DNA from 4 places in the Streptomyces melanosporofaciens genome. Region 1 is predicted to be linked to each of the others. Evidence: riboswitches for the same ligand, from Rfam matches in the RefSeq annotation. Region 1 holds a riboswitch; each other region holds the start of a gene.
What was found. Region 1 has a riboswitch for cobalamin ahead of BLV72_RS39490 (ABC transporter substrate-binding protein). Riboswitches for the same ligand answer to the same signal wherever they lie in the genome.
Positions count from the first base shown of each region.

Region 2: linked by a shared signal. The riboswitch ahead of BLV72_RS23040 (ribonucleoside-diphosphate reductase subunit alpha) and the one ahead of BLV72_RS39490 (ABC transporter substrate-binding protein) in region 1 are both predicted to bind cobalamin.
Region 3: linked by a shared signal. The riboswitch ahead of BLV72_RS06320 (cobalamin biosynthesis protein) and the one ahead of BLV72_RS39490 (ABC transporter substrate-binding protein) in region 1 are both predicted to bind cobalamin.
Region 4: linked by a shared signal. The riboswitch ahead of BLV72_RS36265 (hypothetical protein) and the one ahead of BLV72_RS39490 (ABC transporter substrate-binding protein) in region 1 are both predicted to bind cobalamin.

Region 1 is NZ_FNST01000002.1:8,620,896-8,628,333, reverse strand. Features, by position in the region: gene BLV72_RS39495 (FecCD family ABC transporter permease) at 1-893, opposite strand, end outside; gene BLV72_RS39490 (ABC transporter substrate-binding protein) at 890-1,930, opposite strand; cobalamin riboswitch at 1,994-2,221, opposite strand; gene BLV72_RS39485 (RNA polymerase sigma-70 factor) at 2,267-3,190, opposite strand; gene BLV72_RS39480 (carboxymuconolactone decarboxylase family protein) at 3,246-3,722, opposite strand; gene BLV72_RS39475 (DUF2165 domain-containing protein) at 3,981-4,478, shown strand; gene BLV72_RS39470 (DUF1996 domain-containing protein) at 4,719-5,669, shown strand; gene BLV72_RS39465 (DUF305 domain-containing protein) at 5,777-6,382, shown strand; gene BLV72_RS39460 (serine/threonine-protein kinase) at 6,423-7,438, opposite strand, start outside.
Region 2 is NZ_FNST01000002.1:4,662,339-4,669,776, reverse strand. Features, by position in the region: gene BLV72_RS23055 (IPT/TIG domain-containing protein) at 1-507, opposite strand, end outside; gene BLV72_RS23050 (hypothetical protein) at 971-1,258, shown strand; gene BLV72_RS48020 (DUF7196 family protein) at 1,299-1,463, shown strand; gene BLV72_RS23045 (GNAT family N-acetyltransferase) at 1,567-2,073, shown strand; cobalamin riboswitch at 2,227-2,386, shown strand; gene BLV72_RS23040 (ribonucleoside-diphosphate reductase subunit alpha) at 2,523-4,937, shown strand; gene BLV72_RS23035 (ribonucleotide-diphosphate reductase subunit beta) at 4,937-5,953, shown strand; gene def (peptide deformylase) at 6,033-6,662, opposite strand; gene BLV72_RS23025 (tetratricopeptide repeat protein) at 6,957-7,438, opposite strand, start outside.
Region 3 is NZ_FNST01000002.1:826,360-833,797, reverse strand. Features, by position in the region: gene BLV72_RS06330 (putative cobaltochelatase) at 1-130, opposite strand, end outside; gene BLV72_RS06325 (cobyric acid synthase) at 195-1,823, opposite strand; gene BLV72_RS06320 (cobalamin biosynthesis protein) at 1,820-2,803, opposite strand; cobalamin riboswitch at 2,958-3,175, opposite strand; gene BLV72_RS06315 (hypothetical protein) at 3,315-3,584, opposite strand; gene BLV72_RS06310 (inorganic phosphate transporter) at 3,598-4,878, opposite strand; gene BLV72_RS06305 (class II aldolase/adducin family protein) at 5,228-5,914, shown strand; gene BLV72_RS06300 (alpha/beta hydrolase) at 6,028-7,155, shown strand; gene BLV72_RS06295 (hypothetical protein) at 7,312-7,438, shown strand, end outside.
Region 4 is NZ_FNST01000002.1:7,894,750-7,902,187, forward strand. Features, by position in the region: gene BLV72_RS36245 (hypothetical protein) at 1-390, shown strand, start outside; gene BLV72_RS36250 (glycoside hydrolase family 97 protein) at 398-2,299, opposite strand; gene BLV72_RS36255 (hypothetical protein) at 2,492-2,689, shown strand; gene BLV72_RS36260 (NAD-binding protein) at 2,763-4,838, shown strand; cobalamin riboswitch at 4,899-5,076, shown strand; gene BLV72_RS36265 (hypothetical protein) at 5,146-5,529, shown strand; gene BLV72_RS36270 (FAD-binding dehydrogenase) at 5,686-7,438, shown strand, end outside.

The DNA.
Region 1 (7,438 bases):
CACACCAGGAAGATGGCTCCGGCCAGCGCGGTGACCGGCAGGAGGCGGGCGTGGCCGGACCCGGTGAGGGCGCGGGTGGCGTGCGGGAGGACCAATCCGACGAAGCCGATGGCCCCGGCGGAGCTGACCAGGGTCGCGGTGAGCAGCGCGGTCGCGCACAGCAGGACCAGGCGGGTGCGGGCCACGCGGACGCCGAGCGCCGCCGCGGCCTCCTCACCGAAGGCGAACGCGTCCAGGGTGCGGGCGTGTCCGAGACAGACCAGGAGGACGGCGGCCAGGACGACGGCGCACAGCAGCACATCGCTCCAGCCGGCGCCGGTGAGCGAGCCGAGGAGCCAGAACAGCACGGCGCGGGTGGTGTCGGCGTCCGCGGAGGTCAGGACGGTGAACGAGGTCAGCGCGGAGAACAGTTGCATGGCCGCCACCCCGGAGAGCACCACGCGGTCGGTGCTGCCGCCGAGGCTGTGGCTGAGCGCCAGGACCAGCCCGAAGGAGAGCAGCGCGCCGATGAACGCGCCCGCCGACAGCGACACCGCCCCGCCGCCCACGCCGAGGACGACCACGGTGACGGCACCTGTGGAGGCGCCGGAGGACACCCCGAGGACGAAGGGGTCGGCCAGCGGGTTGCGCAGCAGGGACTGCATCACGGCCCCGCAGAGGGCCAGCCCCGCCCCGCACACCGCGGCGAGCAGGGTGCGGGGCATGCGCAGGTTCCACACGATGCCGTCCCGGAGCGGTGGCAACGTGCTCTCGCCCAGGCCGAGATGGGCGGTGACCGCTGCCCAGACGTCGGCCGTGGAGATGTCGGCGGGGCCGATGGTCACGGCGAAGGCGATCGACGCGAAGAGCGCGGCCAGCCCTCCCGCGATCAGCAGCAGGAGGCGGGTGCTCACTTGGCGAGTCCGAAGTGGCGCAGCCCGGCGGCGACCTGCTCGACCCCTTCGACGGTGCGGATGGACGGGTTCATGGCCTGCCCGCTCAGCAGGACGTACCGCTTCTTCTTCACGGCGGTGAGATTGCGGGTGGCGGCGTTGGTCTCCAGGAAACGCATCTTGGCCCTGGCGGTCTCCGCGGTCTGCTGCTTACGCGTGAGATCGCCGAGGACGATGACGTCCGGATCGCGGTCGGCCACGGTCTCCCAGTTGATCTGTGGCCACTCGTCGTGGGTGTCGGAGAAGGCGTTCTTCGCTCCGACGGCCCGGGTGATGGCGCCCGGCGCGCCGCAGCAGCCGCCGAGGTAGGGCGACTGGGAGTTGGCGAACCAGTACATGAGGGAGACGCCGGGGGCGTCCAGCCCCTCGGTGGCCGTACGCACCCGCTGCTTCAACCGCGCGATGAGCTTCTCGCCGCGCTCGTCGACGCCGAACGCGTGGGCCAGGTCGCGTATCTCGGCGTAGACGGTGTCCAGGGTCAGTGGCGTGCTGCGGGAGCCATCGCCACCGCTGTCGGGGTCCCGGCCCGCCGAGCAGTCGGACGGCGAGACATACGTGGGCACGCCCAGCTTCTCGAACTGGTCGCGGGTGGCCACGCCGCCCTTGCCGAGGGTGGAGACGAACGAGGCGGTGACGAAGTCGGGTTCGATGTCCAGTGCCTTCTCGAAGGACGGCGCGTTGTCCGCCAGGCGCGGCACCGTCGCGTTCGCCTTCTCCAGGCCCTTCATCACCGGGTCGGTCCAGGTGGCGGTGCCCACCATGCGGTCGGCGAGGCCGAGGGAGAGCAGGATCTCCGTGGTGCCCTGGTTGAGCGAGAGGGCCCGCTTCGGGGCGGACTTCACCGTGACCTTGTGGCCGCAGTTGTCGATGGTGCGCGGATAGCCCGCACCGGCGGGCTGGGTGGCGTCCGCGCCGTCGTGGCCGGAGCCACCGCACGCGGTGAGCAGGAGGGCGGGGGCGAGCAGGAGGGCCGCGGTACGGCGGGCAGAGCAGAGCACGGGCATGCCTCGGTTGTCGGGGCTCGTACGCGGAGCCTGGCCTACGGACGTCCTCCCCGCCCACGGGGCGCGGAGGTGCCAGCAGGTCTTCGGACTCGGGCTCGTCCGGACGGGGTCCCTTCCCGGTGCTCGTTCGCGGCGGCCTCGCGGCCGTCACGGACTCCTCCCAGTGGTGTCACATGCCCCGCCCGTCCCCCTCACCGCTGCGCGTCAGCTCCGGATTCCCACCGGATTCCCTGGCCTCGGATGTGGCACGACTGGCTCCCCGAGACTATCAAGATCGTCGAACGATCAGGGTGTCGGACCGGTCACGGAGTGGAAGGCCACGTCCCGGGGTCAGTTCGGCCGCCGACGGGCCTGCCTCACCTCGCGGTCGACGGCCCAGGCGTCGCCGACCGGCCCGAGGTGGCCGAGCTTGTCGGGATTGATCACCGCCCGGATGGCCTGAATCCGCCCGTCGAGCACATCGAGGACCAGAGCCTGGAGCACCTTGCCGTCCCGCTCGCGGAAGACCGCGCCGGGCTGGCCGTTGACCTCATGGAGCTCGAAGGACACGTCGATCCGCAGCAGCCAGGGGAAGACCGTGCCCAGCAGCCGGGCCACGTTCTCCGCGCCCATGACGGCCTTGGCCAGCTGCGGGGCCTTGCCGCCGCCGTCCCCGACCAGTTGCACATCGGCGGCCAGCAGATTGCGCAGCGCGCCCACGTCGCCGTCCTTCAGCGCGTCGAAGAACCGCGTGGCCAACTCCTGCCGCTCCCGCCGGTCCGCCTCGAACCGCGGCCGACCGGCCTCCATATGCCGCCGCGCCCGCACCAGCAGCTGGCGGCAGGCCGCCTCCGACCGGCCCACCGCCGTGGCGACCTCGTCGAACCCGAAGGCGAACACCTCCCGCAGTACGAACACCGCCCGCTCCAGCGGGCTGAGCCGCTCCAGCAGCAACAGCGCCGCCATCGACACCGAGTCGGCCAGCTCCACAGCCCGGGCCGGGTCCTGATACGGATCGCTGAGCAGCGGCTCGGGGAACCACGGGCCCACGTACTCCTCCCGTCGCACGCGCGCGGAGCGCAGCACATCGATCGAGATGCGCGTCACCGTGGCCGACAGATAGGCCTTGGTCGACGTGGGCCGGGTCGTCGAGCCGTCGAAGCGCAGCCAGGTCTCCTGCACCGCGTCCTCGGCCTCACTCACACTGCCCAGGATCCGATAGGCGATCGAGAACAGCAGCGGCCGCAGCTCCTCGAACTCCTCGACCTTGTTCACGCCGACTCCCCTCCCCAGGGCCCGTTGCCGATGCGGTTGCCGTCACCGATGCCGGTCAGTGGAACTGCCCGGCCTCGTAGTCACCGGCCGCCGGCTGCTGGGTGATGACGTTCAGCCGGTTCACCATATTCATGAAGGAGACGAGGATCACCAGGGCGGTGAGCTGCTCCTCGTCATAGTGCTTGGCGGCATTCGCCCACGCCTCGTCGCCGACCCCACCGGCCGCGTCCGCGATCCGGGTCCCCTCCTCCGCCAGCGCCAGCGCGGCCCGCTCGGCATCGGTGAAGACGGTGGCCTCCCGCCATACCGCGACCAGGTTCAGCCGCACCGGAGTCTCACCGGCCGCGGTGGCTTCCTTGGTGTGCATGTCGATGCAGACGGCGCAGCCGTTGATCTGACTCACCCGAATCGCCACCAGCTCCTGCGTCGCCGCCGGCAGCGGCGATTCCTTGACCGCCCTGCCCGCCGCCATGACGGGCCTCAGGACCTTGCCGGCGGTCTGGCTGGCGGAGTAGTTCAGTCGCGCGTCCATGGTGTGCTCCTCCGAAGTCGTTCAGTGGCTACACCTCTGAGACGAGGTGGCCCGACCCCCTGTGACATGGACGCATGTGACCCACGTCTCCCCGCCGTCGGCTCAGCTCGGCAGCCGTACGGCGTCCACCACTCGCCCTGATCCGGTCAGTTGTACGCTACGGCTCCCGCACGCTTCATGGTCAGCGGGATCCAACGGGAGACAGAGGTCATCGTGACAGAGCGCACCGGCAGAATACGTTCACCCCGTATCTACGCGATGACCTCGGGGGTGCTCACCGGGACGATCGCGCTGTACATCGCGCTCGTCGCCTTCGGGAACATCACCGACTTCGACAGCAACCAGCAGTTCGTGCGGCATGTCCTGGCGATGGACACCACGTTCAAGGACGAGGACTTGATGTGGCGGGCCATCGATTCCACCGCGCTCCAGGACACCGCCTATGTCGCCATCATCGCCTGGGAGACCCTCGCCGCTCTCGTCCTCCTCGCCGCGACGGCCCTGTGGTTCGCGGGTCCGTCCGCAGACCGCGTCCGCCGCGCCCGGCAGGCCAGCACCGTGGGGCTCTTGATGCTGATGCTGCTGTTCGGCGCCGGGTTCATCGGCATCGGCGGCGAGTGGTTCGCCATGTGGCAGTCGGAGAAGTGGAACGGTCTGGAGGCCGCCACGCGCGTGTTCATGATTTCCGGGATCGTTCTGCTGCTCATTCACCTGCTGCCCTCGGCCGAGCGGACCGATCCAGGCTCCGAGGACTGACCGAGCGGGCGCCGCGGACAAGCTGCCGCGGGCTCTTGCCCTCCTTGCCGCGGACTCCGAGCCCTCTTTGCAGAGGGCTCATGACCGTCCTTGCCGCGGACTCTTGACAGTGACGTGGGCCACCTCTAGCGTCCGCAGCATCGCTCCGAGAGAGCGCTCTCTCGGCCGCCCCGCGTGACCACACCGCTGGGCTCTCTCCCACTCTTTTCGCTCTTCCGTGCGTGCACGGAAAGGAGAGTCATGTCCCCTACACCCCCGCGCTTCCCACCCTTACGGCGTGTCCTCGGCCGCCGGCGAGGTCCCGGCGTCGTCCTCGCCGCCCTCGGCCTCGCCCTGTCCCTGCTCTCCATCGGCCCGGCCAGTGCGCGTGCCGATCTGCGCGCCACCGACACGGCGGGCGCGACGTCGAGCCCGCGGAGCGCCCAGGCGCCGGTGCGCGTCGCGGAGTTCGTCGCCGAGTGCCCGTTCACCCACCGGCTGCCGGACGACCCGATCGTGTTCCCGGGGCTCCCCGGCGCGTCCCATATGCACAGCTTCTTCGGGAACGACTCGACCAACGCGCGCACCGATCTGGCCGCCCTGCAGAGGGGACGGACCAGTTGCAGCCCGACCGTCGACCTGTCGTCGTACTGGACCCCGACCCTCTACGACAACGGCAAAGAGGTCGAGCCCACCGGCACCACCTTCTACTACCTCGGTGAAGGCGTGCGCGACGACGTGATCGCCACCATCAAGCCGCTCCCCCTGGGGCTGCGGATCGTGGCGGGCAACGCCAAGGCCACCGGGGTCGGCGACCCCACGTCCATCGCACGCTGGTCCTGTCTGCACCACGGAGAGGTCAACCCCTCCAAGGACTTCGTGAACTGCCCGGCCGGCTCGATGCTGGAGTCCTACCTCGACTTCCCGCAGTGCTGGAACGGCAAGGACCTGGACTCCCCCGATCACAAGAGTCACATGGCCTACCCGGTCGGCGGCCAGTGCCCGGCGACGCACCCGGTCGCCGTGCCGAAGCTGCGTCAGGTGCTCCGCTATCCGGTCAGCGGCGACCCCGGGCGCTTCAAGCTGGCGTCGGGTGCCGGGTACACCATGCACGGTGACTTCTTCAACGCCTGGCCCGAGGACGAGATGGCCCGGCGGGTGCGTGACTGCATCAACGTGATCATCAAGTGCGGTGCGGACGGCCGTCCCTGACGGAGGCGGAAAGGGCAGGCCAGGCGGCCCGGCAGGGCGACACCGCCGTGCCGGTGGGCGGAGTCCCGTCACCGGGGCTCCGCCCATGCGAGACGAGGGGAGTCGACATGACAGCGGCAACCGTCACACGGCGCACGGTGTCCGTGGCGGCGCTGCTCGCCGCCGCCACGCTGCTCACCGCTGGATGCGGCGACGGGGAACCGCCACGCGAGGCGCGGTCGACGTCGGCCGCGCGGCACCCCGCCACCCGGTCCCCGAGCGGGCAGGCGACATCGGGGACCTTCAACTCCACCGATATCGGCTGGATCCAGCTGATGATCGCGATGGACGACCAGGCGACCCTCCTGCTGAACCTCGTCCCGGGCCACTCTTCCGACGCCGGGGTGGAGAAGTGGGCGAAACCGGTGGCCACCGCCTACCGCGGCGAACTCGTCCAGCTACGAGAACTACTCGCCCGCGCGGGCGTCCCCGACACCAACCCGCACCAGGGGCACGACATGCCCGGCATGGTGACCGAGGACGAACTGCGCATCCTCAAGGGCACCAAGGGCGCCGCCTTCGACGCGCTCTTCCTCGCGGCGATGCGCGAACACCTCGACCAGGCGTCGAAGATCGCCCACGCACAGCGCTCGGCAGGTGCCGATCCGGCCGCCGAGAAGCTGGCCATGAGCGTGGAGAAGACATCGCTCATCTGGCGCGCCCGTCTTCCCTAGGCGCCGTCCGCTTGCTGCTCCCGCCGTGGCCGGTCGCGGTTCAGGCGGGTGGCAGCGCGGCGGCGGCCGAGCCGGCGAGATCGGTGGCCAGTTCGCAGGGGCGGCCCTTGGCGCCCGCCCCCTTGATGACCAGGGCCACCCGCTCGGTCCCCTTCACCCGGTCCAAGCCGGTGTAGTCACGATGGACCACCTCGACGCGACAGCTCCCCCGGCCCTCGTTCTCCGGCAGAACGATGGCCTGGCGATGGCGATCTCCCAGCTTGGTCGACCGGGCGCTCTTGTCGCGCGGCAGGTCGCCCTGGTCGAAGCGCAAGTCCACCTCGTACTCGCTGGTGGTGCTCTTCCACTGGCAGTCCCAGCGGCCGAATCCGACGTCCGGCTCCCGGGCGTCGATTCCGGGCACCTTCTCCAGCGCCTTGACGTCGAGCAACGTACATGCGTCCAGGTGCGCCAGCGAATTGGCCGGGAAATCGGGGGAACGCCGGGGAATCTCACCGCGGTTGAGCACCTTGATCGCGAGTCCCGTGGCGCGATCGGCGGTTTCGCACAGCGGCTCCTTGACGTCGGCGGGCTGTCTCGCGGCCGCGGTGACTCGGAGGCTGTTGTCGCGAGCGCCGGTCACCGCCACGACCCGCTCGCACTGATCGCCCTCGGCGGCGCGCTCCACGACGGTCACCCGGCCCGTGGTCTTCCGTGTTACGCCCTCCGGCAGCGAATCGGCGTCGAGCTCCACCCTGACGTCCACGACCTCCTCGCTTCGGTCCTTCAGGACCACGTCGCAGCGGTTGAAATTGCCGAGATCACGGTCCAGTTGGGCCTCCCCGTACCGCTGGAACACACTGGTGTTCAGCAAGGCGCAGGGGTCGGCCGTGCGGGGTTCGCCGATGAAGCCCGCGCTGGTCGGCCTGGCCGGCGACGGGTCGGCTTTGTCCTCGGATTCGCCGCCCAGGCTCATCACGATGAACGGAACGGAGATGGCCAATGCCGTGACGGCGGCGGCGCCGGCCGTGAGTAACGGGCGGCGCCGGACGAGGGCGGCCGCGGTGGTCGTCGTAC
Region 2 (7,438 bases), 4.0 Mb from region 1:
GACACTGGTGACGCCGGTCAGATTGGTGCCCGTGATCAAGTACAGGGTGCCGCCGGTGGTCGGTCCCACGGTCGGGGTGATGGAAACGGCGGTGGGCGGCGTCGGCGCCACATAGGTGTACACCTGGCTGTTGCTGGTGCCGGCCGTGGTGGTGACCAGGACCTGGACGGACCCGGGCGCGTGCGGCGGGGCTATCACCACGACGATGTCGTTGGTGGGATTCCCCGGCCACCCGCCACCGCCCCAGCCGCCGCCACCCCAGCCGCCGCCCCAGTCACCATCCCAGCCGCCGCCACCGGAACTGCTCTGGCTGACGATCTGGGCGGGCACGCCGCCGAAGGTCACGCTGATCACGTTGCGCAGGTTCTGACCGTTGAGCTGGACGAGGTTCCCACCGGCGGCGGGGCCCGAGTTGGGCACCACGGACAGCAGCAACGGCGGCCCCACCTGCGACGGGGGCCAGTTGGCCGCAGTGGGGGCGGCGGTCGCGAGAGCGGTCGAGGTCATGGTTGTTCCTCCCGGGAAGGGTTGGGGTGATATGCGCCGACGGCATGCCGATGTCGTGGGCAAGCCGCTGGTCAACGCCTCGTCGTCGCCGCGCGGTCGAGGCAGGCCGGCACCGGAGGAACGGAAAGCCGCCGGGCGGCCGGTCAGGGCGCGGGATCGATGCGCCGGATGAGGGCGGAGCTACGGGACGAACGTCCGGCTCCTGGATGGCCTACGAGGTATGAGGCACCCTCGGCGGCACGTTTCCAGTTATCCACGCCCACCCCCGTCGCTCAAGGTTCCGGGGCTGCCATCACTCGTTTGGCGCATCTGGGCGCGCCTGGCGGCGAGCTTGTATGACAAGCGCTCCGCTATTCGGGGGAACGCGCGGCCGGAGTATGGCCTGCCGTCCTCCACCGTGCCTCTAATGAGTGACATCGGCAGTGCCAGCCCGTGCGGGACCACCCGGGGAGGGAGCGATCCGATGAGCCTCGCCGCATTCCTCCTCGCCCTCGGCACCACCTGCCGTATCACCCGCTTCATCACCAAGGACACGCTGGCGGCGGGGTTCAGAACCTGGGTCGCCGACCGCTTCGGCGACGACTCCCGGCCCTCCTACCTCGTCAACTGCGGCTGGTGCACCAGCACCTGGGTCGCCGGCGCCATCGCCGTCTACGCCTCCTTGCTGCACACCACCGCGTGGTTCCACCTCCCGGCGACCGCCCTGACGCTCTCCTACCTCGCCGGGGTCGCCTCGCGGTGGCTGGACTGACACCGACCCGTACTGGACTCGAGGGAAAGGAACGGCAGCCATGGCCTGCAACTGCGGCGGAGGGGCACGTGCCCCGCGACCCGTTGTCGTCTATGAGTTGACGCTGCCGGACGGCACGGTCCGGCGCTATTTCACCTATCAGGAGGCCGACGCCGCCAATAAGCGCGCGGGCTCCACCGGAGTGATCAACACCGCCGTCCAGTGACGGCGAGGCCCGGCGAGTGGCGGTGAGGCCCGGCGAGTGACGGCGAAGACCGGGGCCGGACAATGACGGCCCCGCTGTCAGTGGTGTGCGGCAGACTGCGGCCATGGACATCACGATCAGGCGCGCGCGGGACGAGGAACTGGACGCAATCGGCGAGCTCACCGCGCAGGTGTATCTCGGGGACGGGCTCCTGGACTTCGGGGACAGTGATCCATATCTCACCACCCTGCGCGACGCCCGGCGCCGGGCCGCCGAGGCCGAGCTGCTGGTCGCGGCGGACGCGGCGAGCGACGAGGTGCTGGGGGCCGTGGCGTTCGCGGTGTACGGCGGGGGGTATGCGGAGCTGGCCCGGCCCGGCGAGGGCGAGTTCCGGATGCTGGCCGTGCGGCCGCAGTCGCGGCGGCGCGGGGCGGCCGAGGCACTGGTGCGCGCCTGCCTGGACCGGGGTCGCGCGCTGGGACTGCGGCGGATCGTGATCAGCAGCCAGCAGTCCATGACCGCCGCCCACCGGCTGTACGAGCGGCTGGGATTCGTGCGGGCCCCGGAGCGGGACTGGTCGCCGATAGCCAAGTCGGACCTCACCCTGTGGGCGTTCACGGTGGAGCTGTGACGACCGGCGGCGCGCGCCCCGGGCCGGGGGCTCGCGCGCGCCCACGGGCTCGCGTGCACGCCCCGCCACGGGCCGCCACGGGCCCCAGGTCACGGGCCACCTCCGGAACGCATTAGCACATTCATGCGAAACTCCGCACCTCGCGACACAAGATATGGGGGTGGGTGCGTCGGCCGACACAAGATGTATGCTCGTCCTCGCTGTCGCCGCAGGGGAATCCGGTGGGAATCCGGAACTGTCCCGCAACGGTGTACGTGTGCGCTTATGCGGCGTGCCCGTAAGTCCGAGCACCTGCCGACGGCCCTGTGTGAACACGTCCCCCGGCCTCGAGGGTTGGGCCGATGGACGCTGCGTGGAGTGCCTGACGTACGAGGAGTGCGGCAGCGGCATGCCCGTACGCGCCCATCGCACCCCCTCGTGGCCCCGGCCGAGCGAGGGAGAGCACCTCAGTGACCATCGCGCCCGCAGATCCGGTTTCAGAGCAGGCGGTTTCTCAGGCAGCGCACGACGCGCCCGGAACCGCCCTGCTCCGGACACTTACCGGACTCACCGCCGATCTGCCCGCCACCGACCCCGGCAAGGTCGCGGCCGCCGCCCTGCGCGGCCGCCATCCCGGCTCGGACGAGGCGGAGTTGCGTGGCCTGGCGACCGAGGCGGCGGCCGGGCTGATCGCCGAGGAGCCGGAGTACTCGCGGCTGGCCGCGCGGCTGCTGGCGCTCACCATCACGGAGGAGGCGGCCGGACAGGGCGCGGTCTCCTTCTCCACCTCCGTCCAGGTGGGCCACCGCGAGGGCCTGCTGGCCGACTCCACCGCGGAGTTCGCCGCCGCCCACGCCGCACGGCTGGACGCGCTGGTGGAGCGGGCCCTGGCCGACGGCGCCGACAAGCGCTTCGGGTACTTCGGACTGCGCACCCTCTACAGCCGCTATCTGCTGCGCCACCCGATCACCCGTCAGGTGATCGAGACCCCACAGCATTTCCTGCTGCGGGTGGCCTGCGGGCTCGCCGAGGACCTCTCGGAGCGGGCGCTGGACGAGGTGGCCGAGCTGTACCGGCTGACCAGCACGCTGTCGTATCTGCCCAGCTCCCCCACGCTGTTCAACTCCGGCACCCGGCATCCGCAGATGTCGTCCTGCTATCTGCTGGACTCGCCGCTGGACGAGCTGGACTCGATCTACAACCGCTACCACCAGGTGGCACGGCTGTCGAAGCACGCGGGCGGCATCGGCCTGTCCTACTCCCGTATCCGGGCGCGCGGTTCGCTGATCCGGGGCACCAACGGGCACTCCAACGGCATCGTGCCGTTCCTGCGCACGCTCGACGCCTCGGTGGCCGCCGTCAACCAGGGCGGCCGGCGCAAGGGCGCGGCCTGCGTCTATCTGGAGACCTGGCACGCGGACCTCGAGGAGTTCCTGGAGCTGCGGGACAACACGGGCGAGGAGGCCCGCCGCACCCACAACCTCAACATCGCCCACTGGATCCCGGACGAGTTCATGCGCCGGGTCGAGGCGGACGCCGACTGGTCGCTGTTCTCCCCGGTCGACGCGCCCGCTCTGGTGGACCTGTGGGGCGATGAGTTCGACGCCGCGTACCGCAAGGCCGAGGCCGAGGGGAAGGCCGTCAAGAAGGTCCCGGCGCGGCAGTTGTACGCCCGGATGATGCGCACCCTCGCGCAGACCGGCAACGGCTGGATGACGTTCAAGGACGCCGCCAACCGCACCGCCAACCAGACCGCCGAGCCCGGCAGGGTCGTCCACTCCTCGAATCTGTGCACCGAGATCCTGGAGGTCACCAACGACGGCGAGACCGCCGTGTGCAACCTCGGCTCGGTCAACCTCGCCGCGCACCTGGACGAGGACGGGCAGCTCGACTGGGAGCGCCTCGACGCCACCGTCCACACCGCCGTGACCTTCCTCGACCGAGTGGTGGACATCAACTTCTACCCCACGGACGAGGCCGGTGCCTCCAACTCCCGCTGGCGGCCGGTGGGCCTGGGCCTGATGGGGCTGCAGGACGTCTTCTTCCGGCTGCGGCTGCCGTTCGACTCGCCCGAGGCCAAGGCGCTCTCCACCCGGATCTCCGAGCGCATCATGCTCGCCGCGTACGAGGCGTCCTGTGAGCTCGCCGAGCGCCACGGCCCGCATCCGGCCTGGTCCGAGACCCGCACAGCGCGCGGTGTGCTGCACCCGGACCACTACACGGACGCGGTGGCCACCTGGCCGGAGCGCTGGGAGGCGCTGCGCACCCGGATGGCGAAGTCCGGGATGCGGAACTCGCTGCTGCTGGCGATCGCGCCGACCGCGACCATCGCCTCCATCGCGGGCGTCTACGAGTGCATCGAGCCGCAGGTCTCCAACCTCTTCAAGCGCGAAACGCTCAGCGGGGAGTTCCTGCAGGTCAACTCCTATCTCGTGGACGACCTCAAGAAGCTGGGCGTCTGGGACGCCCAGACCCGTGAGGCGCTGCGCGAGTCCAACGGCTCGGTCCAGGAGTTCTCCTGGGTGCCCGCGGACGTACGGGACCTGTACCGCACTGCGTGGGAGATCCCGCAGCGCGCCCTGATCGAGATGGCGGCGGCCCGCACCCCGTACCTCGACCAGAGCCAGTCGCTGAACCTCTTCATGGCCTCGCCCACCATCGGCAAGCTCAGCTCGATGTACGCGTACGCCTGGAAGCGCGGCATCAAGACCACGTACTACCTGCGCTCGCGGCCGGCCACCCGGATCGCCCAGAGCGCCCGTGGCGGCGGCGCCGCGGCCACCGCGCCCACCCCTGCCCCCATCCCCGTACAGCAGGCTCCGGCCGAGGCCGACGCGATCGCCTGCTCCCTGGAAAACCCCGAGTCCTGCGAGGCCTGCCAGTAATGTCCCCCACGTCCCAGAAGAACCTGCTCGACCCGGGCTTCGAACTGACCCTGCGGCCGATGCGGTACCCGGAGTTCTACGACCGCTACCGCGACGCGATCAAGAACACCTGGACCGTGGAGGAGGTCGACCTCCACTCCGACGTCACCGACCTCGCCAAGCTCTCCCCCGGTGAGCAGCATCTGATCGGCCGTCTGGTCGCCTTCTTCGCGACCGGCGACTCGATCGTGGCCAACAACCTGGTGCTCACGCTCTACAAGCACATCAACTCCCCCGAGGCGCGGCTGTATCTGTCACGGCAGCTCTTCGAGGAGGCGGTACACGTCCAGTTCTATCTGACGCTGCTGGACACCTACCTCCCCGACCCGGACGACCGCGCCGCGGCCTTCGCCGCCGTCGAGAACATCCCCTCCATCAGGGAGAAGGCGGAGTTCTGCTTCCGCTGGATGGACTCGGTGGAGAAGATCGACCGGCTGGAGAGCAAGGCGGACCGCCGCCGCTTCCTGCTCAATCTGATCTGCTTCGCGGCCTGTATCGAGGGGCTGTTCTTCTACGGCGCCTTCGCGTATGTGTACTGGCTGCGCTCGCGCGGGCTGCTGCACGGCCTGGCGACGGGCACCAACTGGGTGTTCCGCGATGAGTCGATGCACATGGAGTTCGCCTTCTCGGTCGTGGACACCGTCCGCGAGGAGGAGCCGGACCTCTTCGACGACGAACTCCAGCAGCAGGTCACCGACATGCTGAAGGAGGCCGTCGAGGCGGAGCTGCAGTTCGCCCGCGATCTGTGCGGGGACGGGCTGCCGGGCATGAACACCGCGTCGATGCAGGAGTATCTGCAGTGCGTGGCCGACCAGCGCCTGATGCGCCTCGGCTTCCCCGCGGTCTTCGGCTCGGAGAACCCGTTCTCCTTCATGGAGCTGCAGAACGTCCAGGAGCTGACCAACTTCTTCGAGCGCCGCGCCTCGGCCTACCAGGTCGCGGTCGAGGGCTCGGTCGCCTTCGACGACGACTTCTGATGCAACAGGGCGGGCTCTGATGCAACAGGGCGGGCCGGACCCCGCGTGGGTCCGGCCCGCCCTGTGAGCTGCGGCACACTCAGTCGTTGGGCACCGTCTCATAGCGGGCGGTGCCCTCCGCCATCTGCTTCAGCACATCCTTACGGTCGCGCTTGGACAGCCGGTCGATGTACAGGTAGCCGTACAGGTGGTCGGTCTCGTGCTGCAGACAGCGCGCGAAGTAGCCGGTGCCGCGCACCGCGATCGGCTCACCGTCGAGGTCCTGGCCCCGCACCACCGCGTAGTCGGGACGGGCCAGCTCCATGTAGGCCGTGGGGACCGACAGACAGCCCTCATTGGAGTCGTCCAGCACCCGGCGGTCGGCGGGCAGCTCCTCCAGCACCGGGTTGCACACCACGCCCACATGGCGAACGCCCTCGTCGTCCATGCAGTCGTAGACGAAGACCTTGAGGTCGACACCGATCTGGTTGGCGGCCAGGCCCACGCCCTCCGCCGCCCGCTGGCTGGCGAACATGTCGTCGACGAGCCGCGCCAGCTCCTCGTCGAACACGGTCACGTCCCGGCACTCCTTGTGCAGGACCGGGTTGCCGTACACGGTGATCGGGCGGGCGGTGCCGCGCTCGCGGAAGGCCCGCTCACGCTCCTCGCAGTCCTCCGTGTCCACGATGAAATCGTCGACCACCTGCTGTTTCGTCCCTTGCTGCGACATCGTCCGCCGTGCGCCTTCCTTCAACCGTGATGCGTCGCCCTACAGGGTACGGGCACGACGCGGCAGGGTGCGGTGCGGTTACGCGCTGTGAGCGGGCTTCCACGGGCCCTGGTGGGGCGACGAGCCGACCGCCGCCGCAGCGGATGACCGGGTGGATACCCGCACAGGTCATCCGGGCCATCCGACCGGGGCCCGGGGCGGAGCCCCGGTTTCGGGAAGGGGCGGGGAGGGGACAGCCCGCCGCAGGCGTCACGGCCCGCCGCCCCCTGGGCCCCCAGGACAGCCGCCAGCCGGTCAGCAGACCTCTTCCAGATCCCGCCACTCACGCGTGTCCGGGCTGTCGGCGACCCACCCGTCCAGCAGCCCCCGCACCAGCCCACCGGGCGCCGCGATCCCGCATTCGCGCTCGGGCACCCACAGCGAGCCCGAGCCCGCCATACGGTGGCCCAGCGGCCCGGGGTGGCCCGGTTCACTGTGGTCGTGCGGGTCCAGATGCTCGCCCTCGCCCTCGTCGCTGGGCATCCGGCTCTCCGAGCAGGAGCGGCACAGCAGCCGCACCGACGACGACCAGTCCTCGGCCGCGAAGCCCGCGTCCGCCGCGAGTCGCTCCAGGGCGTCCCGGTCGGCCTCGGTGGCCGCCTCCAGCAGCACCACCCAGGTCGGCACCGGGGACGGCGCCCACAGCTCGATCTCGTCGAAGACCGGGTACGAGGGGCCCGCGGAGGTCACGCGCTCACCGTGCGGTACGCCATCGTGGAGCACCACCTCGCCCCAGC
Region 3 (7,438 bases), 7.8 Mb from region 1:
TGCTCTTGGCCGTGCCCTTCTCCCCGCGCACCAGCACGCCGCCCACGGCGGGTGAGACGGCGTTGAGGAGCAGGGCGAGCCGCAGACCGTCCATGCCGACGATCGCGCTGAAGGGGTAGGTGGTGGTCACGCGGCGGTACCTCCTGGTGTGCGTGGGCGTCGCGGTCCGGTGTCGGTGCGGGGGCCGGGGTTGTTCACGACGTCCCCCCTGGCGCCCCCGGAGGGACGAACGGCAGCCCCTCCGGGACGCCCTTCTCGATGAGCCGCAGCAGTGCGTCGGTGTCGGCGTGCTCCTCGATCAGGTCGCCGAGGCGGTCGAGTTGCTCCTCGCGCAGCTCGCCGAAGCGGGTGTCCGGCGCCGGTACGAACGCCCGGCCCGCCGCGGCGGCCACCCGGCGCAGAAACGCCCGCCGGAAGCCGTCGCTCTCCAGCGAGCCGTGCCAGTGGGTGCCCCACACCGAGCCCACCCGGCAGCCGTCGAGGAAGCGCTCCTCGGCCCCGTCGAGCAGTTCGGCGACCCCGTGGTGGATCTCGTATCCCTCCACCCGCTCACCGAGCGCCTCGCCCACCGGCCGGGCCAGGGTCTTCTCCGCCGCGAACCGCACCCGCACCGGCAGCAGCCCGAGCCCGGCGACCGTCCCGGCCTTGGACTCGATCTCGTCCTCGATGCGCTCCCCGAGCGCCTGGAAGCCGCCGCAGACGCCCAGCACCGGACGGCCCTCGGCGGCCCGCCGGGCGATCGCGTCGGCGAGCCCGCGCTCACGCAGCCACTCCAGCGCCCTTACGGTGCCCCGGGTGCCCGGCAGCACCACCAGATCGGCGTCGGCCAGCTCCTCGGGCCGGTCCACGAACCGCACGACCACGCCCGGTTCGGCCGCCAGCGCGTCCACGTCCGTGAAGTTGGACATCAGCGGCACGGCGGCCACCGCGATCCGCAGGACGTCCGCGCCGTAAGGGGGCGCCACGACGCTCTCCCGCACCGTGCCGCGCAGCGACACCCGCAGACCGTCCTCCTCGTCGATCCCCAGCCCGTGGGCGAACGGGAGCACACCGACGGTCGGGCGCCCGGTGAGCTCGCGCAGCATGTCCAGACCGGGCTCCAGCAGGCTCACATCGCCGCGGAACTTGTTCACCAGATAGGCGGCCACATGCCGTTGGTCCGCCGCAGACAGCAGCGCGGTGGTGCCGAAGAAGGACGCGAAGACGCCACCGCGGTCGATGTCGCCGACCACCACGACCGGAAGCCCGGCGGCGCGCGCCAGCCCCATGTTGACGATGTCGGTGCGGCGCAGATTGATCTCGGCCGGACTGCCCGCGCCCTCGCAGATCACCGCGTCATGGGTGCGCCGCAGCTCCTCCAGGCACTCCGTGACGGTCCCCAGCAGCGCCTCCCGGCCCGAGACCCGCGTCCGCCCGGAGGAGTCCGCGTCCGACGGCGGGTTCGCCGCGGGCCCCGACCGCCCGAAGTACCCGCGCGCGCTCAGCTCGCCCACCGGCTTGCCCAGCAGCACCACTTGGCTGCTGCGGTCGCTGCCCGGCTTCAGCAGGACCGGGTTCATCAGCGCGCTCGGCTCGACGCGCGCCGCGGCGGCCTGCATGGCCTGGGCCCGCCCGATCTCCGCTCCCTCCCGGGTGACGAAGGAGTTGAGCGACATGTTCTGCGCCTTGAAGGGGGCCACGCTGACGCCCTTACGGGCGAGCCACCGGCAGATCCCGGCCGTCACCACGCTCTTGCCCGCGTCGGAGGTCGTGCCCGCGACGAGCAGGCCCCCGCCCCGCGCCCCGGAACCGTCCATGCCGCCCTCACCGCGTATCCCGCTCATCCACCGCCCCTTCCAGCGGCCCGGGGCCGCCCCGTCAACGCCCTCAGGACCGGCCGGGCCGCCACGGACACCCCGAGCGCCAGGACGCCGACGCGCCGCGACAGCCGTATCGCCCGCTCGATGTCGGCCGGCTCCACCGGCCGCCCGCCGGAGTTGAGCACCGGCCGGTGCTCGACCCGGCCGCCGTACGTGAGGGTGCCGCCCAGCCGTACCCCGAGCGCGCCCGCGAACGACGCTTCCACGGGGCCCGCGTTGGGGCTCGGATGGCGTCGGCCGTCGCGCCGCCAGGCGCGCCGCGCACCGCGCGGATCGGGGCCGGAGAGGGTCGCCAGGGCCGCCGTAAGGCGCGCACCGGGCCAGCCGGCCACATCGTCCAGACAGGCCGCCGCCCAGCCGAACCGGCGGTAGCGCGGCGACTTGTGGCCCACCATGGCGTCCAGGGTGTTGACGGCGCGGAAGCCGATGAGCCCCGGCACGCCGCCCACGGCGCCCCACACCAGCGCGCCCACGACGGCGTCGGAGGTGTTCTCGGCGACCGATTCGACGACCGCGCGGGCGATCTGCGGCCCGTCCAGCGCCTGCGGATCGCGGCCGCACAGATGGGGCAGCCGCTCCCGGGCGACCTCCACGTCCCCTGCGGCCAGGGCCCCGCCGACGGCCCGTGCCTCACGGCCCAGCGTCGTCCCGCCCAGCACCGCCCAGGTGGCGGCGGCGGTCAGTGCGGCCTGCGCGCCGCCGCGCCCGCCGAGGGCCCGTACGGCGCGGGTCAGCAGTGCGGCACCGGCGGCCGCGCCGCCCGCGCACAACGCGGTGTGCAGGGCCCCGTATCCGCGGTGGTCACGCCACAGCCGGCGCTCGGCGGCCGCGGCGGCGCGCCCGAACGCGGCGACCGGATGGCCGCGGCGCGGATCGCCCGTGGCGAGATCACCGAGGAAACCGAGGGCCGCACCACACGCGAACGAGGCGTGATCGGCACGCATCCGTCAGGCCGCCGTCACGCCTCGGCGCGACGACACGTAACCAAAGGGGCCAGGGGGGCCGAAGGGGCCGGAAGAGCCAGTGGGGACAGAGGAGGCTGACGGCGTGGCGGTGCCGGGCATGGCGGTATGTCCTCACTCAGGGTCCGCGCCCTGGTTCGACTGACCGGCGGTGAAAGTCTCCTGGCTCCCGGATCCGCGCCCCTCCCGGTCTTCCAGCCCCGCGTACGAAGCGAACCGTACGGTCGAGCCGTGACCCCATACAGGCGATGGGAGAGTGCTCCCCGGTGACAGTGGCGGGACCGCGCCGGATTCTCACCGGCTTCCTCTCCTGCCGCCGTTTGGCTCGGGAAGTCCACCATGGGCCGCGAATGGCCGTCAACTCGCATATGACCCATGTCGCCCGAGTGTGCCGAGCCCCACAGACGGCGGCCGCACACGAGGCGGCCGCCGGACGGTCGGCGCTGGTCAGCGCCACCATCCGGCGGCCGGTGGGTCGATGAGGACGCGAGCCTCAGGCGACGATCAGATAGATGCCGTACGCCACGGCCGCGGCGCACAGCGCGAAGCAGGTGTACGCGCCGGCGCGCGCGAGCGCCGAGGCGCCGGCCGCGCCACCGGGTACGGCGGCCGCGCCACCGGACACCGCGGCCGCGCCGCCCTGCTCCGGCGCCGCCTTACGGGACGTCCCGAGGATGCCCAGGGTGAAGACGCCCACCATGCCGACCGTCACCACGAGGCTGACGCCGAAGACCTGGCCGAGTGCCGCCCAGTCGATGCTCATGTTCCGTGGCTCCTTAGCGGGTGCTGCTGCTCGCGGCGGCGGGGGTGGGGGTCTGCTCGGGTGTGTGCTCGGCGATGCCGCTCTCGGGGGCGGTCTCGACCGCCCTCTCGGGGGCGGAGGGCTTCGCACCCGCGGGCGGCGGGGCCACGGACCGCAGGGCGGCCGTGACGGCGCCCACCGGCTCGTGTGCGCCGACCTCGTTGACGTTGGTGTGGTCCACGGGCTTGCGGCGCGACAGCGCCCAGATCGCCCCGCAGGCCAGGACGGCGAGCACGGCCACCGCCGTGATCCCCCCGTTCCCCTGGTCGGCCAGCAGCGCGGCGGCGCCCGCCACCAGGCCCGCGGCCGGGAGGGTCAGCACCCAGGCGACCACCATGCGGCCGGCGGTCGACCAGCGCACCACCGCGCCCTTACGGCCGACCCCCGCACCCATGACGGCGCCGGAGCAGACCTGGGTGGTGGACAGCGCGAAGCCGATGTGGGAGGAGGCGAGGATGACGGTCGCGGCGCCGGTCTGGGCGGCGAAGCCCTGCGGCGGCTGGATGTCGGTGATGCCCTTGCCCATGGTGCGGATGATGCGCCAGCCGCCCAGGTAGGTGCCGAGCGCGATGGCCAGGCCCGCCGAGACGATGACCCACAGCGGCGGGTCGGAGTCGGGCGCCACCACGCCCCCGGTGACCAGCGCCAGGGTGATCACGCCCATCGTCTTCTGGGCGTCGTTGGTGCCGTGGGCCAGGGAGACCAGGGCGGCCGAGGCGATCTGCCCCGCGCGGTAGCCCTTCGCGGTGTCCTCCGAGGAGCGGCCGCGGCCGAGCCGGTAGGTGAGCCGGGTGGCGGCCACCGTGGCGATGCCGGCCACGACCGGCGCGGCGACGGCGGGGATCAGGACCTTCATGACGATCGCGTCGCCGTTGACCCCGTCCAGCCCGACGGAGACCACGGTGGCGCCGATCAGGCCGCCGAACAGGGCGTGCGAGGAGCTGGAGGGGAGTCCGGCGAGCCAGGTCACCAGATTCCACAGGATCGCCCCGACCAGTCCCGCGAAGATCACTTCTGGTCGGATACCGGAGTCCTCGTCGATGATCCCGCCGGAGATGGTCTTGGCCACCTCCACGGACAGGAACGCGCCGACGAGATTGAGGACGGCCGACATCGCCACCGCCACCCTGGGACCGAGTGCTCCCGTGGAGATGGTGGTGGCCATGGCGTTAGCCGTGTCGTGGAAGCCGTTCGTGAAGTCGAACACCAAGGCCGTGACGATCACGATCCCGATGAGAAGCGTGATGTGTTCCATACACCCGGTCAATCAGTTCGAAGGTCGTTAGTGGCACGGTGAACGTAAGGAAACAGGGTGAACGGGAGGTGAACTGAGTAGGGCGTCAGGGTGACGTGGTTGCGGGAGTGTCAAAGCCTGGTGAATTCAAGCCTACTTCCCTATGTCGTACGGGGGTTGAGCCTCGGTCGAAGGCCGCCGGAGGAGACCTCGGAACCGGCCCCGCGGCCGCCCGCCGTTCACCCTCGTTCACCGCACCGGGGCGGCTGCCCACGAGGCGCGGTCGTAGACGTGCGCGGCGCCCGTTCCGGGCCCGCCATCGCCCGGCCGCCGGACGCCTGGAAGGATCGGGCCCCGGAGGTGAGGGCAGGTGACCCAGTCGCGATCCACGCGGCAGCCGCAGCCGCGGCTGACCCACCCCCTGCGCCAGGCATGGACGCAGGTGGTGAGAACGGCCCGCAGAACCACCGCCGACGGCCTGGTCGTCGGCACCTCGGGCAATGTCTCGGCCCGGGTCGGTGACACCGTCCTGGTGACCCCGAGCGGCGTCCCCTACGACCGGCTCGGCCCGCGGGACGCCGTCGCCGTCGACCTCGACGGACAACAGGTCCTCGGCACGCTCGAGCCCACCAGCGAGCTGCCCATGCACCTGGCCGTCTACCGGGAGACCGACGCCGAGGCCGTGGTCCATACCCACGCCGTCCACGCCACGGCCGTCTCCACGCTCGTCGACGAGCTCCCCGCGATCCACTACATGACCGCCGCCCTCGGCGGACCGGTCCGCGTCGCGGCCTATGCCCTCTACGGAACGGACGAACTGGCCGACGCCATGATCGAGGCGCTGCGCGACCGCAGCGGCTGTCTGCTGCGCAACCACGGCACCGTCGTCCACGGCGCCACCCTGGACCAGGCGTTTGACCGCACCGCCCAGCTCGAATGGATGTGCCGGGTCTGGCTCACCGCGGTCTCCGTCCCCGGCCGCACCCCCACCCTGATCCCGCCGGACGAGCTGCGGCGCGCCGCGGACAAGCTCAGCGGCTACGGCCAGCCGAGCTGAACCGCCGGGCACGCGCCCGAACCCGCACCGCACGCGCCCGGGCCCGGCCGGGCGGTCACCCGGCCGGGCACGCCCGCTGGCCGGGGGCCGCCTCCCCGCCCACACTGGGAGAGATGCGCCTGCGGACAACGGCGGCCGCGGCCGCCACCACCCTGCTCGGTGCCGGCGTGGCCGCGGTGGCGGCCGGACGGTACGCCACCGACGCTGCGCTGAAACCGGCCCCCGACCGTCCGCTGCCGAACGAGCCCCCGCTCACCGTGCACGCGACCGCGGCCGGCCAGATCACCCTGACCCGCTCGCTCGCCTCGCTGCGCCCCGGCGTCTACGGCCTCACCGGCCGCGCCTGCCACGCCGTCGTCGGCCCCGTCATCGAGGACGCCCCGCACCCCGCCGACTGCGTGGTGCGCCGCCTGGAGCGGGTCACCCACGGAGACCTCACCCCCGGCACCCGGGTACGGCTGACCCCCCAGGTGTACATCGGCAATCCGCGGGACGCGCTCGGCATCGAGCACGCAGAGATCGACGTGCCCGGCGAACTCGGCCCGCTGCCCGCCTGGTTCGTCCCCGGCGAACGCTCCACATGGGTGATCACCACCCATGGCCTCGGCACCACCCGTGAGCACCCCATGGTCGTCATGCCCTTCCTGCGGCAGCTACGGGTGCCGGTGCTCGACCTCGCCTACCGCGGGGACCCCGGCGCCCCCCGGCCCAAGGACGGCATATCCCACCTGGGCGACACCGAATGGCGCGACCTGGACGCGGCCCTCCGCTACGCGGTGGGGTACGGGGCGACCGGGATCGTGCTCCACGGCTGGTCCATCGGCGCCTCGATGGCCCTCCACGCCGCCGCGAACTCCGCGCTGCGCCACCGCGTCCTCGGCCTCGTCCTGGACTCCCCGGTGCTCGACTGGCAGGCCACCCTGCGCGCCCTCGCCGCGGCCCGCGGCATCCCCGCGCCGCTGCTCCCACTCGCCCTGCGGGCCGCCGAGGGGCGCACCGGGCTCCACGACAGCGTGCTTCCGGAAGTGGCCGATCCCGAGCGGTTGTCCGTGCCCACGCTCGTCGCCCACGGCCCCGACGACACCCTCGCCCCCTGGCACGTCTCGCGCGAATTCGCCGACCGCAGACGCGACCTGGTCGCCCTTCACACGGTGCGGCGGGCCCCCCACGCGGCCATGTGGAACGCGGACCCCAAGGCGTACGAGGAGGCTCTGCGCCGCTTTCTGGTACCGCTCCTGTAGCGCCCGTAAGGGGATCGCGGAAGCGCGTGCGAGACGGCGCGGGAAGCGTTCGCGGGGCGGTGGCGCAAGCGTCCGTAAGATGGCGCGAACCGTTCGCGGCGACCGCCGGACGGGTGCCGATTGGGCTTTCGGGCCGTCAACGGCGAGACTGCTTCCGTGACGTCCCGTACTCCGCGCGACTCCCGGCTCCGACTCGTCCGCAACCGGCCGATGGCCACCGCCCGCCGGCCCGCGGTGAACCGCGGCTCAAGACCGGCGCCCCGCCCGCCGGAGGGCACTCCGC
Region 4 (7,438 bases), 730 kb from region 1:
GGGATGACGGCCCTCGCCGTTACCCCCGTGGAGAGCCCGGCGCAGACTCTCACCTCGATCGCCGTCTTCGTCCTCACCCTGACCTGCGGCTTCTACGCCAACAGCCGGGCCGGCCGGGTCCTGGTCACGCTGATGGAGATGCGGGCGGACGCCGAGGCGGTCACGGACGCGGAGTCGGCGGACCGGCTGTCCGCCTTCCTCACCCATCAGCAGGAGAAGAACCCGACACGGCAGAAGGCCGACCGGCTGCCGGCCCTCTCCCGAGGCTGGACCGGCGGCCACCCCGCCCCCTACGCCCGTGCCGTCGCCGCCGCACGGGTCTTCGCGGCCGGCGTCTGTGTCCCGGCGATCGGGATCTGGACGGGCGTCCTGGACGGGGTGTCCGAGTGAGGGATGGTCAGGGGCGGTCGCAGGTCGACAGGCCCGGCCGCCAGCGGCAGGCGATGGCGGCGAACCCGCCGTCCGCCGTCACCGGCACGGACAGCGTCTGGCCGCCGCGCACCACCGTGGGCGTGCGGACCAGACCGTCCGGGCCGTCCAGGAGCAGATCGACGAGCCAGCGGCCCGGCTCCAGCCGCAGCGGCACCTCGGCGGTGTGCTCGGGGCCGGTGAACGTACCGCCGATGAACCACCGCGAGCCGCTGGCGCGGGCGAGCACCGCGCTCTCACCGGGCCGCCCGGTGAGCAGCCGGGTGCGGTCCCAGCTGGCGGGGATCTGCTCCAGGAAGCGGCGGGCGAGCGGACGGGCGTCATAGGACTCCGGGGTGCCCGCCAGGTTCTGGATACCCGACTCGTAGAGCACCGACAGGCCGACTTCCCCCGCGTCCGAACCCGCGTTGGGGCGCTCGGCCCGGTGGAAGGCCCCGGGGGTGAAGTCCATGGAGCCGATGACATTGCGGGTGAAGGGCAGTGTCGCCAGATGCTGCGGGGTGTTGGTCCGCTTCTCCTCGCCGTTCACCCCCTCCATCGACATCACCTGCGGCCAGGTGCGCTGGATGCCCTTGGGGATCGTCGAGCCGTGGAAGTTGACGAGCAGATGGTGGTCCGCGGTGGCCTTGAGGATCTCGTCGTACCAGCGCAGCGTCTCCTGGGCCTCGGAGTCCATGAAGTCGATCTTCACGCCCTTCACCCCCCACTTCTCCAGCGTGGGCAGCCACAGCTCACGCTCCTCGGCGGTGTCGAGGTCGCGGTGGTGGATCCAGACCTGGATGCCCACATGGCGCTCGCGCGCGTAGTCCACGAGCTGCGGAAGCCAGCTGTTCCGCGGCCAGTCGGGATCGGTGACATCCCACTGGTCGGGGTCGAAGTACCAGCCCGCGTCCACCACCACATACGGCCAGCCGCGCTGGGTCGCGTAGTCCACGTACCCCTTCTGCATCGACAGGCTCTGCCCGGCCGGCTTGCCGCCCGCGAGCCAGGTCCACAGCGCGGGCCCGGGCCGGATCCACGAGGTGTCGGCGACCCGCGACGCGGGTGCCAGATCGTCGGTGAAGGTGGACTGGGTGACGGTCGCCAGATCGCCCACGATCATCGCGCGCCAGGGTGTGCTGAGCGGTCCGTCGGACGCGACCCGCTGGTCCCAGAGCCCGATGCGGTACGTGGGCTGCCCCTGCTGATGGATCAGCCGGGCGGCGGAGTAGCGGCCGCTGAGATCCGACTCGGCGATCAGGGCGTAGCCGCCCGCCGTCTCGAAGAGCGCCTGGGACATGTACTCACCGGTGGGCGCGGTCGCCGCGGTGTACTCCTTGAACAGGTTCTCGTTGTCCTTGCGGTAGTCGCCCAGCCACGCGGCCGCGTCCGCGGGCAAGGTGAAGGCCGAGGTCTCGCCGAGGACATCGCCGCTGCCGGAGGGCAGGACATAGCGATAGGCGACCCCGTCGTCCGAGACCCGCACCACGAGGTCCAGCCGGGCGCTTGCGCTGCCCCGGAACCGGAAGCGGGTCTCGGTCATCCGCGCCGTGCGCGAGCGCTCCTTGCCGACCGTCGAGCGGTAGCGCTCCACGACGGTGCGGTCGTGGCGCCCCAGATAGCGCAGCCCGTGCGACAGATCCGCCCGTTCGGTGACGATGCCCACGGGCGAGGGCTCGACCACCGTCCGTCCGCCCCGGGACACGTGGAGCGTCAGCGCTCCGGAGGCTCCGTCGAGTCGTAGCTGCGCGAGGGGACCGGAGTGGGGTGAGGGGCCGCGCACGGTCCAGGCGGAGTCCTTCGCCTGCGCGGGCCCGGTGATGAAGAGCGTCATGGCCAGGACGCCGCAGAGCAGAAATGCCACAGCGGAGCGTCGGTAAGATCTCGGCATTGTTGCCTCCCGAGGCGGATACGTTACCGAGTCATCCGATAACTGGGGAGGGGGCGGGCGCCATTACGCCCCGTCAAGGGTCGTTGGCGTCTGAGAGATCGGATCTATGGCGGGGCCGCTTCCCGGGACGGAGTCACGGGTGGAGGGTCGGAGGATGGACCCGTGTACGGTCCGGACAGGGAGGCGCACACGATGAGCGGCACGGCTCGACCCGGCGACCCGGACCGGGAAACGGTGAACGGGGAGGCGGCGGACCCGGACCCGGCGCCCGCCGAGCCCGAGGGCGGGGAGTCCGCCTGCTGGCTGGATCGGGTCTGCGCCGACTGCGGCGCGATCCAGGACACCGCGCCCTTCGCCCGCTGTGCGCGCTGCGGAGCGCCCAGGGAGTGAGCACACGGGGCGCCCCGGCCGCCCGCCCCCGGTGCCCAACTCCCCTGGGCAGCCCACCAGGTACGGTCTGATCATGACCGCCGGAGCGCGGGTGCCGGCCGCCGGAGACCGCGGCCGCCGTATCCCGCCCGGACGACCCACGGCATCACGGACCAACGGGGGGCTTCGCCGTCGTGTTCTCCACCTCCACCTCCGCCCCGCCGACCCCCTCGGGGCGGCCCATATGGTCGTGTGCGGTGACGACGCGCTCGCCCACCGCCTCGCCGCCGAGCTCCACTTCGTCTACCGGACACGGGTGACGGTCGTCATCCCCGGCGGCGCCCCCTTGGCGGACCCGGCCGGGCAGCGCATGGCCGGATGGCGGTCGGGCGGCCGTGCCTCCGCGCTCTTCGGCCGGTTCAGCGCGGCCGTCGGACGGGTCCCGCTGCCCCGGCAGACCGCGGACGATCCCGCTCCGGAGGGGGGAGTGCGGGTCATGGAGGTCCCGGCGCTGGACGAGGAGGTGCTGACCGAGGCGGGTGCGCAGCATGCGACGGCCCTCGCCCTGGTCCATGACGACGACGAGGCCAACATCCACGCCGCCCTCCGCGCCCGCCGCCTCAACCCCCGGCTGCGCCTGGTGATCCGGCTCTACAACCGCAAGCTCGGCCAGCATCTGGAGGAACTCCTCGACGAGGCGGCGCGGGTGGCCGATCCCGGTATGGACCCGGCGGAGCTGGACGCCACCACCACCGTACTGTCGGACGCCGACACGGCGGCCCCCGCCCTGGCGGCCACCGCCGTCGCGGGCACCAGCAAAGTCCTCCAGGCCGACGGGCTGCTGCTGCGCGCGGCCGAGCGCACCCCGCCCGGCCCCGACGAGGTGGCCCGCCCGGGGCTGTGCACCCTCGCCCTGCTCTCGTCCACCACCAGCGACCCCGGCGGCAGCGAGGGCTCGGACAGCAGCGGGGACGAGGGGCCCAAGCTGCTGCCCGGAGACGAGGAGGTGGCCGCCGCCACCGGGCGCGACACGGTGGTGCTCGAGGCCGTCTCCGCCACCGGCCCACCGCTGCCGCCGCGGCGGCTCGGCACCCGCAGACTGCCCCTCGCCTCGCTGTTCTCCCGTCGGCTGCGCTGGTCCGTCGCCGGAATGGCGATCGCAGTCCTCGCCCTCACCATCGCCTCCTGGCAGCTCACCGGTGCCGGTCTGCTCCGCGCTGCCTACCTCACGGTGCTGGACGTGCTGGCGATCGACGACCCGGCGCTGGACGAGCCGACCGGGCGCAAGGTCCTCCAACTGCTGTCCGGGCTGACCGGACTGCTGATGCTGCCCGTCCTGGTGGCCGCCGCGCTCGAAGCGCTGGGCACCTTCCGCACCGCCTCCGCGCTGCGCCGCCCTCCGCGCGGCCTCTCCGGCCATGTCGTGCTGCTCGGGCTCGGCAAGGTCGGCACCCGGGTCCTGGCCAGACTCCGGGAGATGGACATCCCCGTGGTGTGTGTGGAGGAGGACCCCGGGGCGCGCGGCATCCCGCTGGCCCGCAGGCTGGGCGTGCCGACGGTCATCGGCGATGTCACCCAGGAGGGCGTCCTGGAGGCCGCCAAGATCCAGCGGGCGCACTCCCTGCTCGCCCTGACCAGCGTCGACACCACCAACCTGGAGGCGACGCTGTACGCCCGCTCGGTCAAGCCCCGGCTGCGGGTGGCGCTGCGCCTGTACGACGACCGCTTCGCCACCGCCGTCTACCGCACGCTGCGCGCGGCCCATCCGCGCGCCCTCACCCGCAGCCGCAGCGTCTCCAGCCTGGCGGCCCCGGCGTTCGCCGGAGCGATGATGGGACGTCAGGTCCTCGGCGCCATACCGGTCGAGCGCCGGGTGCTGCTCTTCGCCGCCCTGCATGTCGCCGGGCATCCGCAACTGGAGGGGCGTACCGTCGCCGAGGCGTTCGCACCGGGCGCCTGGCGGGTGATCGCACTGGACGCGGCGGAACCGGCCGACCGGCAGCGCGACCTCGCCGCGGCGCCTCCCTACGACGGCGCCACCCAGGCGCCCTCCCTGGTGTGGGATCTGCACCCCGGCTATGTCCTGCGGCCGCACGACCGGGTGGTGCTGGCCGCCACCCGCCAGGGCCTGGGCGAGATCCTCGCGGGGGCGGCGGCCGGCCGGAACTGACGTCCAGCCGCCCGTGGCGCTCCTGGGAGCGGGGGCCACATGGTGCGGCGGTGCCCGGGATGCGATGATGCCGGGCGACGAAGGCGACGGCGGAACGAGGAAGCCGGTGTGAATCCGGCGCGGTGCCGCCACTGTGATCGGCGAGCGGATCCCGAACAGGCCACTGCCCGTACGCGCGGGTGGGAAGGCCGGGACGAGCATCGACCCGAGAGCCAGGAGACTCACGCGGTCGCCTCCTCGACGGGGTGTGTCGATGTGCGGCTCCGCCGCGTGGGGGGCGGACTTCCCCGGAGGAGGGCGATGCGCCATGCCTGTCAGGCCGACCGACCCGGTGCCATGCCGGGTGACCGTATGCCGGGACTGCTGCTGCGGCAGCCCCAAGGTGACCGGAATCGACCATGCGGCGCAGATCGCGCGGCTGCGTGAGGAAGCGCCCGTACGCGTCTCCGCGTGTCTGGACGTCTGCGATCAGGCCAATGTGATCGTGGTGCAGCCATCGGCGGCCGGACGTGCCGCCGGGGGCAGGCCGGTGTGGCTCGGCCTGGTCAACGGCACGGACGCGACAGAGGACATCGTGGCGTGGGTGACGGCGGGCGGCCCCGGTGTGGCACCGCTGCCCGACATCCTCGATCTGTACGCCTTCTCGCCACGGCGGCGCGCCTCGCCGGAGCCGTCATCCGGCGGGCGCTGACCGGCCGAAGTCCCCCACGGCTTCCGGGAGTTGCTCATTGAGAGCAGGAGTCTGGCGGCCCCGCATCCCGTGGGCTACCGTCGGTAACACGTTGCCGTCGCGGCAACCCCCTTCGCATCTCCCGCACCCTCCGAACCCCCTTCCGGAAGGCAGCCCATGGAGAACTCCACAGAGAATGCCGCCTCGCTCGCCGGGATCAGCCGCCGCCGCGCCCTGACGGCGGCGGGCGGTGTGCTCGCCGGCGCCGCGCTCGCCCAGGCGGCGGGCCCGGCCTTCGCCGCCTCCGGGGCGTCCTCGGACGCGGACGCCATCGTGGTCGGCGGCGGGCTCGCCGGGCTGGTCGCCACGGCGGAACTGGCGGCCGCGGGACGCAAGGTGCTCCTCCTCGACCAGGAGCCCGAGAGCAACCTCGGTGGCCAGGCGTTCTGGTCCTTCGGCGGCCTGTTCTTCGTCAACTCCGAGGAACAGCGGCTGATGGGCATCAAGGACACCCACGAACTGGCCTGGCAGGACTGGCTCGGCACGGCCGGCTTCGACCGCGGCGTCTCCGATCCCGGCGGCCAGGATTACTGGGCCCGAAAATGGGCCGAGGCGTACGTGGACTTCGCCGCCGGGGAGAAGCGGTCCTGGCTGCACGGGCTCGGCGTGCAGTGGTTCCCGATCGTCGGCTGGGCCGAGCGCGGCGGCGGCCTCGCGGACGGGCACGGCAACTCGGTGCCGCGTTTCCATGTCACCTGGGGTACCGGTCCGGCGGTGGTCGAGCCGTTCGAGAAGAAGGTGCGGGCCGCCGCGAAGGACGGGCGGGTGACCTTCAAGTTCCGGCACCGGGTGGACGATCTGGTGGTCACCGGCGGTGCCGTCACCGGGGTCAGCGGCGCGATCCTGGAGCCGAGCGATGCCGCCCGTGGCAAGCCCACCTCGCGCAATATGGTCGGCCACTTCGAGCTCAACGCCCCGGTGGTGATCGTCACCTCGGGCGGTATCGGCGCCAACCACGATCTCGTACGGCGGAACTGGCCCGACCGGCTCGGCTCACCTCCGAAGTTCATGGTCACCGGCGTCCCGGCGTATGTGGACGGCCGGATGCTCGCGATCACCGAGAAGGCAGGCGGACGGATCGTCAACCCCGACCGCATGTGGCACTACACCGAGGGCCTCAGAAACTACGACCCGATCTGGCCGGGCCACGGCATCCGCATTCTCCCGGGCCCCTCGTCGATGTGGTTCGACGCGAAGGGCAAGCGCTTCTCCACCCCCGACATCCCGGGCTACGACACCCTGCACACCCTCGGGACGATCACCGCCACCGGCTATGACTACTCCTGGTTCGTCACCACCCAGAAGATCATCGCCAAGGAGTTCGCGCTCTCGGGCTCCGAGCAGAACCCGGACCTGACCAACAAGGACATCCTGCAGCTCCTCTCCCGCATCTGGCAGACACCCGAGCCGATCCAGCGGTTCCGGGACAAGGGCGAGGACTTCGTCGTCGCCAACACCCTGCCCCAACTGGTCGCGGGCATGAACAAGTTGACCGGCGACAACCTGATCGATGTGGCGGACCTCACCCGGCAGATCGAGGCCCGCGACCGCGAGATCGCCAACCCGTACACCAAGGACGTCCAGGTCATGGGCATCCGCAACGCGCTCGCCTACCCCGGGGACACGCTCAGCCGCACCGCCTCCGCGCACCGGATCCTGGACCCGTCCGCCGGACCCCTGATCGCCGTGCGCCTCAACATCCTCACCCGCAAGACCCTCGGCGGCCTCCAGACCGACCTCACCGGCCGCGTCCTGGACGCCTCCGGCAACCCGATCACCGGCCTGTACGCGGCCGGTGAGGTCTCGGGCTTCGGCGGCGGGGGAGTGCACGGCTACCGCTCCCTGGAGGGCACCTTCCTCGGCGGCTGCC